DNA from 2 places in the Mesorhizobium sp. RSR380A genome. Region 2 is predicted to be linked to the other one. Evidence: predicted binding sites of a transcription regulator. Region 2 holds the regulator's gene; the other holds the start of a gene.
What was found. The regulator LexA, encoded in region 2, represses DNA repair genes until DNA is damaged. The targets are predictions, from matches to a motif close to TGTTCNNNNTGTGTTCNG.
Positions count from the first base shown of each region.

Region 1 (3,424 bases), 2.7 Mb from region 2:
GCCCGGCTGTCGCGTCAAGCCCGGTCATCATTGCTGTCAACTGCCCGCCATTTTGCAGTCGGGGCAGAAAGCGGAAACGACTGTCGCCAAGCTGGGACAGACACTCTTCAATCCTTCGGCGGGAACCGTCGGTCGAAAAATCATCGACCACCACGCATTCGAACGCAGTGTATGTCTGCGCCGCTACGGATCGGATCGCAGTGTCGATGAATGCCTCTTGATTGAAACAGCCTACGCAAACGGATACGGTTGGTAGCGCGATGTGAGAACCAGCTCCGCTTGGGACGATGTTTTCTTTCAAGAGGCGCTTCTCCGTACACCAGATTTGATCGCCTGAGATATTCCGTCGATCAAATGGCGGTGTTTCTTTGCCAAATTTCTCTCTGTCGAAGCGAGTTTTGCCCCGCACTCAAGATCGCAATTGCCGCATGTTGACCCTACAGCACGGGTATCGCCCTCCTACCAAATTCGAGATTGTCAGAGCCATGCTGCGTCATGGCCACAAACTCAGAAAAGGGCACCCTTCCGCGAATTCGCAACCTGCTCTTCAGGCCAGTTTGCTGTCTGACGATCCGTTCATATCCTATTCGGGAATGTCCGGTACGCCGCTCGGATTAGCAAGTCATATGCCTTTCCTTCCACGCGGCCACCGCGCCTGGTTTCTCATCTCGCCAACCTGGTCCATCGAAAACAGTGCTAGCGTCAAAACCATCCGGACCTATGCCGTTCTGCATAGACTCAAGAACCCCCGTCACTCGCTAATCTTCCTGTCCAACACTCAGGCCGAGGCTGATCTGTTGAATCAGTCCGGCGAGGCCGCCGTCCTGCACAACAAGACGTCAACAACCTCCGAACACATATTCAGGCCTCTCGATGACGTCCCTGTAGAATTTGATGCAATCTACAATGCGCAACTGGCTCCGTGGAAGCGCCATGACTTGTCGCTTGGCATCCAGCGTTGCGCATTTGTCTTTTATCGAGATTCAAGCGGGTCCTCTAGTATGGAGTCGGAAAGAGCAAGAGTAAATCGGCACAGGGAGCTCGCGCCGCATCACGTCTTTATCAACGAGTTTGACGGCACCGGCAAGCCTATCCGACTGGCGCCGGCTCAGGTGAACATGCATCTCAATCGTGCAGCCGTGGGAATTTGTCTCTCTGAAGCGGAGGGGCCAATGTTCGCCAGCACGGAATATCTTCTCGCGGGACTTCCCGTGGTCACGACGCCGAACCGTGGTGGCCGAGACCTTTATCTGGATGCCGACTATTCGCTTACAGTTCCACCCGATCCTCGATCCATCGCGGAGGCTGTCTTGGCACTGAAGGAGCGGCGAATACCCCGGGATTACATTCGTTCGCAAACTTTGAAACGAGTTGAACGGGACCGCGGGCGGTTCATAGACCTTGTAAATGAGATTTTTCTGGAAAGCGGCTCTTCGCGCCGGATCGCCATGCCCTGGCCTTTCCGATATCCTGTCATGGAGTGGCTTCCACCCCAAATCGCAATCGATCGATCGCTTTCAGGTGCGGTCGATGCCTTCGTCACCGCTTAGACGGCAACAGCCTCGGATTGCCGGAGGAACTCTGTCGCCCTCTACCGGGCACAACGCGGCTGCAACCAGCACGGCTGCGTGTTCCTGTAATGTTCTTGCCTTGGCCTGAAATCTATGGTTGTCTTGTCGTGACGTCGCTCGCGGCCTGAACTACAAGGTCGAGGCGAAGCCGGTTTCCGGGGGCAGGGCAAATGGTGGCGCGGGTTCGCACGGTTGCTTTCCAGGGCATCGAGGCCGTGCCGGTCGATGTCCAGGTGATGATCGCGCCGGGCAAGGTCGGCATGCAGATCGTCGGCCTGGCCGACAAGGCGGTGGCCGAAAGCCGCGAACGCGTGCAGGCGGCGCTCCATGCATCCGGCCTGTCGATGCCGTCGAAGAAGGTGACGGTCAACCTCGCTCCAGCCGATCTGCCCAAGGAAGGCAGCCATTACGACCTGCCGATCGCGCTCGGCCTGATGGCAGCACTCGGCGCCATTCCGGGAGACATGCTGGCCTCCTATGTCGTGCTCGGCGAATTGTCGCTCGACGGCACCATTGCCGCGGTTGCAGGCGCCCTGCCGGCGGCGATCGGCGCCAATGCCGAGGGCAAAGGCCTGATTTGCCCGTTCGGCTGCGGGCCGGAAGCGGCCTGGGCGGGAAAGGATTTCGACATATTGGCGCCGCGCAGCCTGATTGCCATCGCCAATCATTTTCGCGGCACGCAGGTGCTGTCGCGACCCGAGCCCGGCATTCATGTCTCGGCCCGCGACCTGCCCGACCTCTCAGACATCAAGGGCCAGGAAAGCGCCAAGCGGGCGCTGGAAGTGGCGGCGGCCGGCGGCCACAATCTCTTGATGGTAGGGCCTCCCGGCTCGGGAAAATCGATGCTGGCGCAAAGGCTGCCTTCGATCCTGCCGCCACTGGCGCCGAAGGAACTCCTGGAAGTCTCGATGATCGCCTCGGTGGCGGGCGAGCTCGGCGAAGGCAAGCTCACCGACCGGCGGCCGTTCCGCGCCCCGCACCATTCGGCTTCGATGGCGGCAATGGTCGGCGGCGGCATCAGGGCGCGGCCGGGCGAAGTATCGCTTGCCCATAACGGCGTCCTGTTCCTCGACGAGTTTCCCGAATTCACGCCGCAGACCTTGGATGCGCTGCGCCAACCGCTGGAGACCGGCGACTGCATGATCGCGCGCGCCAACCACCGCGTCACCTATCCAGCGCGCATCCAGCTGGTGGCGGCGATGAACCCGTGCCGTTGCGGCATGGCCGGCGAGCCCGGCTATCGCTGCCTGCGCGGCGAACGCTGCCGCACCGACTACCAGGCGCGCATTTCCGGCCCGTTGCTCGACCGCATCGACCTCAGGATCGAGGTACCGGCGGTCTCGGCCGCCGACCTGATCCGGCCCGACCGAGCGGAGAAAAGTGCCGCCGTCGCCCAGCGCGTGGCGCGCGCCCGCACCATCCAGCGCGAACGGTTCGAGCGGCTCGGCGTGACCAGCGCGACCACCAACGCGCATTGCTCGCCTTCTGTTATCGAGGACATCGCGATGCCGGATGCCGCCGGCCTGTCTCTGTTGAAGGACGCCAGCGAAAAGCTCGGCTTTTCCGCGCGCGCCTATCATCGGGTGCTGAAAGTGGCGCGCACGCTGGCCGACCTCGAAGCCAGAGAAACCGTCGGCCGCATTCACCTGGCCGAGGCGATTTCCTACCGCATGATGTCGGGGCGGGTGGCGCAGGCGGCGTAACGCTCCTCCTTGAGGGGAAGGTGGCCCCGAAGCGGCAGGGTGGGGGTCGCCGAAGAATGGTCGATCTTTTTGGAGCCGAGCCGAGAAAGGGCCTCTGCAATGACATTGCTTGTAGTGTCGTCCGAAGGGAGTCGCCGCACTTCACGCAGG
Region 1 covers NZ_JBTTIB010000001.1:2,989,849-2,993,272, reverse strand. The annotation lists gene ACYG9Z_RS14530 (glycosyltransferase family 2 protein) at 1-301, opposite strand, end outside; gene ACYG9Z_RS14525 (glycosyltransferase) at 486-1,550, shown strand; gene ACYG9Z_RS14520 (YifB family Mg chelatase-like AAA ATPase) at 1,742-3,274, shown strand.
Region 1: ACYG9Z_RS14520 (YifB family Mg chelatase-like AAA ATPase) is a predicted target of LexA. The motif match lies at 1,630-1,647, and genes of this name have one in related genera.

Region 2 (3,424 bases):
CATATCAGGGGCAAAATCGGCGGCGCCGAAGGCGAGATTGCCGCGGCGTTGATTGTCGGGGTGCGCGCCGGCATCCCGGACGAGGTCAACGAAGCGATGCGGCGCACCGGCATCTACCACATCATCTCCATCTCCGGCCTGCACATGGCGCTGGTTGCCGGCACCATCATGGCGTTGCTGCGTGGCGCCTTTGCGCTGTTTCCCGATTTCTCTTCGCGCCGCCCAGTCAAGAAATATGCAGCAGTGGCAGCACTCGTCTCCATCGCCGCCTATCTCGTCATTTCAGGCGTCGTGGTTGCCGCCGAGCGCAGCTTCATCATGCTGGCGGTCATGCTTGTCGCCGTGCTGTTTGATCGCGCCGCACTCACCATGCGCAATCTGGCGATCTCCGCCATTGCCGTCATCCTGATGTCGCCGCACGAGGTGGTCGGTCCCAGCTTCCAGATGTCGTTTGCTGCCACCGCCGCCCTTGTCGGCGCCTATGCCGGCTGGGCCGATTACCGCGCCGACAAGGTGAGAACGCCGCCGGCAAAGCGCTCCTTCGTCGGCTTCCTGTCGCGAAAATTCGCGCTGGCCATGGGCGGCCTCGCCATGACCTCGATCATCGCCGGCAGTGCAACCTTGCTGTTCGCCATCTGGCATTTTCAGCGTGTGTCGCCGCTCAGCCTGATCGCCAATCTGGCCGTGATGCCGATTGTTTCGTTGATCGTCATGCCTTTTGCCGTGCTCAGCGCACTGGCGATGCCGTTCGGCGCCGACGGGCCGTTCCTCTATGTGATGGGCAAGGGTCTGATGGCGATGATCGCTATATCGGCCTGGATTTCCGAGCGCTCGCCGGTCGACGCCGTCGGGCTGATCTCCATCCGCTCGGTGCTGTTGGTGGCGGTCGCCCTCGTCATCGCCACCATGGCCACCACCTGGCTCAGGTTGGCGGCCGTGCCTTTCGCGCTGGCCGGCCTGTTGACGGTGCCGCAGGTGCTTACGCCCGACGTGCTCATATCCGAGGATGCGCATCTGGTGGCCATGCCGATCGGTGGCGGCGAACTCGCCCTCAACCGCGAACGCTCCAACGAATTCACCACGGACAATTGGAAACGGGCGCTGCGGGCCGAAACCATTATCCCACCTGAGATTTTCGAGTCAACAGATACGCGGTTCGATCTCGATCCGCTCGATCTGCCGCCCGGCTCGCCCTTCTATTGCACCGGCGATCTCTGTATCGCCCGGCACCCTTCCGGAGCCATTGTAGCGCTTGCGAAAGACCGCAAGACGGCGCGGCCGGCCTGTGCCTTCGCGAGCCTGATCGTCATCGATGACGCCACCGCCTACAATCCGTGCCGCGACCCGCTGGTGCTGGTCGTGACGAAGAAACAGCTGGCCCGCGACGGCAGCGCCGCCGTCTTCTTCGATCCGCAATCGGCAGCTGCAGCGCCAACCATCCGCTTCGCCGTCGACAAGCCGTATCGCCCCTGGCACGAGCAACGCCGCTTCTCCCGCGAAGCGCGCGGCCTGCCGCCTTACAACCAGCGTGAAAAGTACAAACCCAAGCCGGCTCAGTAGCGCCGGATCAATCCGACAAGCTTGCCCTGCACCTTCACCCTGTCCGGTCCAAAAATGCGGGTCTCGTAGGCCGGGTTGGCGGCTTCCAGGGCGATCGAGGCGCCCTTGCGGCGGAAGCGTTTCAGGGTCGCTTCCTCATCGTCGACCAACGCCACCACGATCTCGCCGGGGCTGGCTGTGTCGGCATTGCGGATGATGACCGTGTCGCCATCGAAAATGCCGGCCTCGATCATCGAATCGCCCTTGACCTCGAGCGCGTAGTGTTCGCCGCCCATGATCATATCGGGCGGCACCGAGATCGAATGGGTCTGATGCTGGATGGCGTCGATCGGCACGCCGGCGGCGATGCGTCCCATAACCGGGATTGAAATCGCGGAAACGGCATCGTCATTGCCGGCCGACATCGAACGCGACGGCGAGCCCGGCTTGATCTGGCGGCCGAGACCGCCTTGGCCCAACGCGCCTTGTCCTTGGCCGCCTTGCCCTTGGCCGGTTTGACCAAGACTGCCCTGAATGACGCTCGGCGAAAACTTCCTCGCCGCATTGAGGCCTGGTGCGATCGAGTCGGGCAGCCGCAGCACTTCCAGCGCGCGCGCCCGGTTCGGCAGCCGGCGAATGAAACCGCGCTCCTCAAGCGCCGTGATCAGGCGGTGGATGCCGGACTTGGAGGCGAGGTCGAGCGCTTCCTTCATCTCGTCGAAGGACGGCGGGATTCCGCTCTCCTTCAGGCGTTCATGGATGAACATCAGAAGCTCATGTTGTTTGCGCGTCAGCATCGCGGCCCCCAAGGGTTCTGAAACCAGAATCAGAAAAAACAAACCCAGAACAAACACTATCTGTTCCAGTTGTGTTCCGCAACCTTTTAAAGTTTAATGAATGTGTTGACGTTTTGTTCAGCGTAACGTTCGGCGCTGCGAGCGCCGCCTGCGCCCAGTTGCCAGCAACGGGGTGAAACGAAGACAAAGTGCCCTGCGTCGTCGGCTACGATCGCCGCTTCCTTTTCGGACGGGGCTGCGCAGCATCCGCGCGGGGTTCTCTCTGGGCATAGACCCGCAGCGTGTAGCCGATGTGAGCGGTCATCAGAGTTTTCGCACGTTCGACGTCGCGATCGAGGGCCGCTTCCATCAGGGCGGTATGGTGTTCGATCGCCACGGCGTCGCGCAGGGCCGCCACGGCCTTCCGGTGTCCGTCCGTGCGGCCGGCGGCGGCGCGCAGCGTCGGGGCCAGACCCAGAAAGCGGTGATGGCGATGCAATTGGTCGGAAATCGTTGCATTGAAGCGCAGCAGCCAGCTGGATGTCGCGGCACTGAGCAGCGCCGCATGGAAGGCATCGTGTTTTTCGTACCACGCGTCGACCGCATCATCCGATGGATCGTCGAGAACAGACCCGCACCGTGAGAGACGATAGTGGGCGGCAACGACCGCGTCTTCCCACTCACGGTCGCCCTTCTCGATCGATTCCACCAGCAGGGGCAGTTCGACCACCAGCCGCGCACGTGCCAAATCCTCGAGCTCCGCCCGAGAGACGGGAGCGACCGCAAACCCGCGGTTGCTGATGGCGGTCACAAGCCGTTCCGCCTCCAGCCGCGACAGCGCCTCGCGCAACGGCGTCCAGCCGATGCCGTAGGTGTTGCGCAGCGTGCTCAGCTTCAACGGCGCGGCAGGCGCCAGCCGGGTCGCAAGAATATCGCGCCTGAGCAGGCGATAGGCCACTTCCGTCTTCGAGGTCTGCTCGTCATCCAGCATCGTGATCCATCAGACATAAACGCTCGGGCGGATCATTATATATCAAAGCCTTTCAATGGGTGAATTATATATAATGTTTGACAGTTCAAGGGCGACCACTCAAGATCGCCGGCATGTT
Region 2 covers NZ_JBTTIB010000001.1:5,684,945-5,688,368, forward strand. The annotation lists gene ACYG9Z_RS27635 (ComEC/Rec2 family competence protein) at 1-1,560, shown strand, start outside; gene lexA (transcriptional repressor LexA) at 1,554-2,336, opposite strand; gene ACYG9Z_RS27645 (GntR family transcriptional regulator) at 2,542-3,306, opposite strand.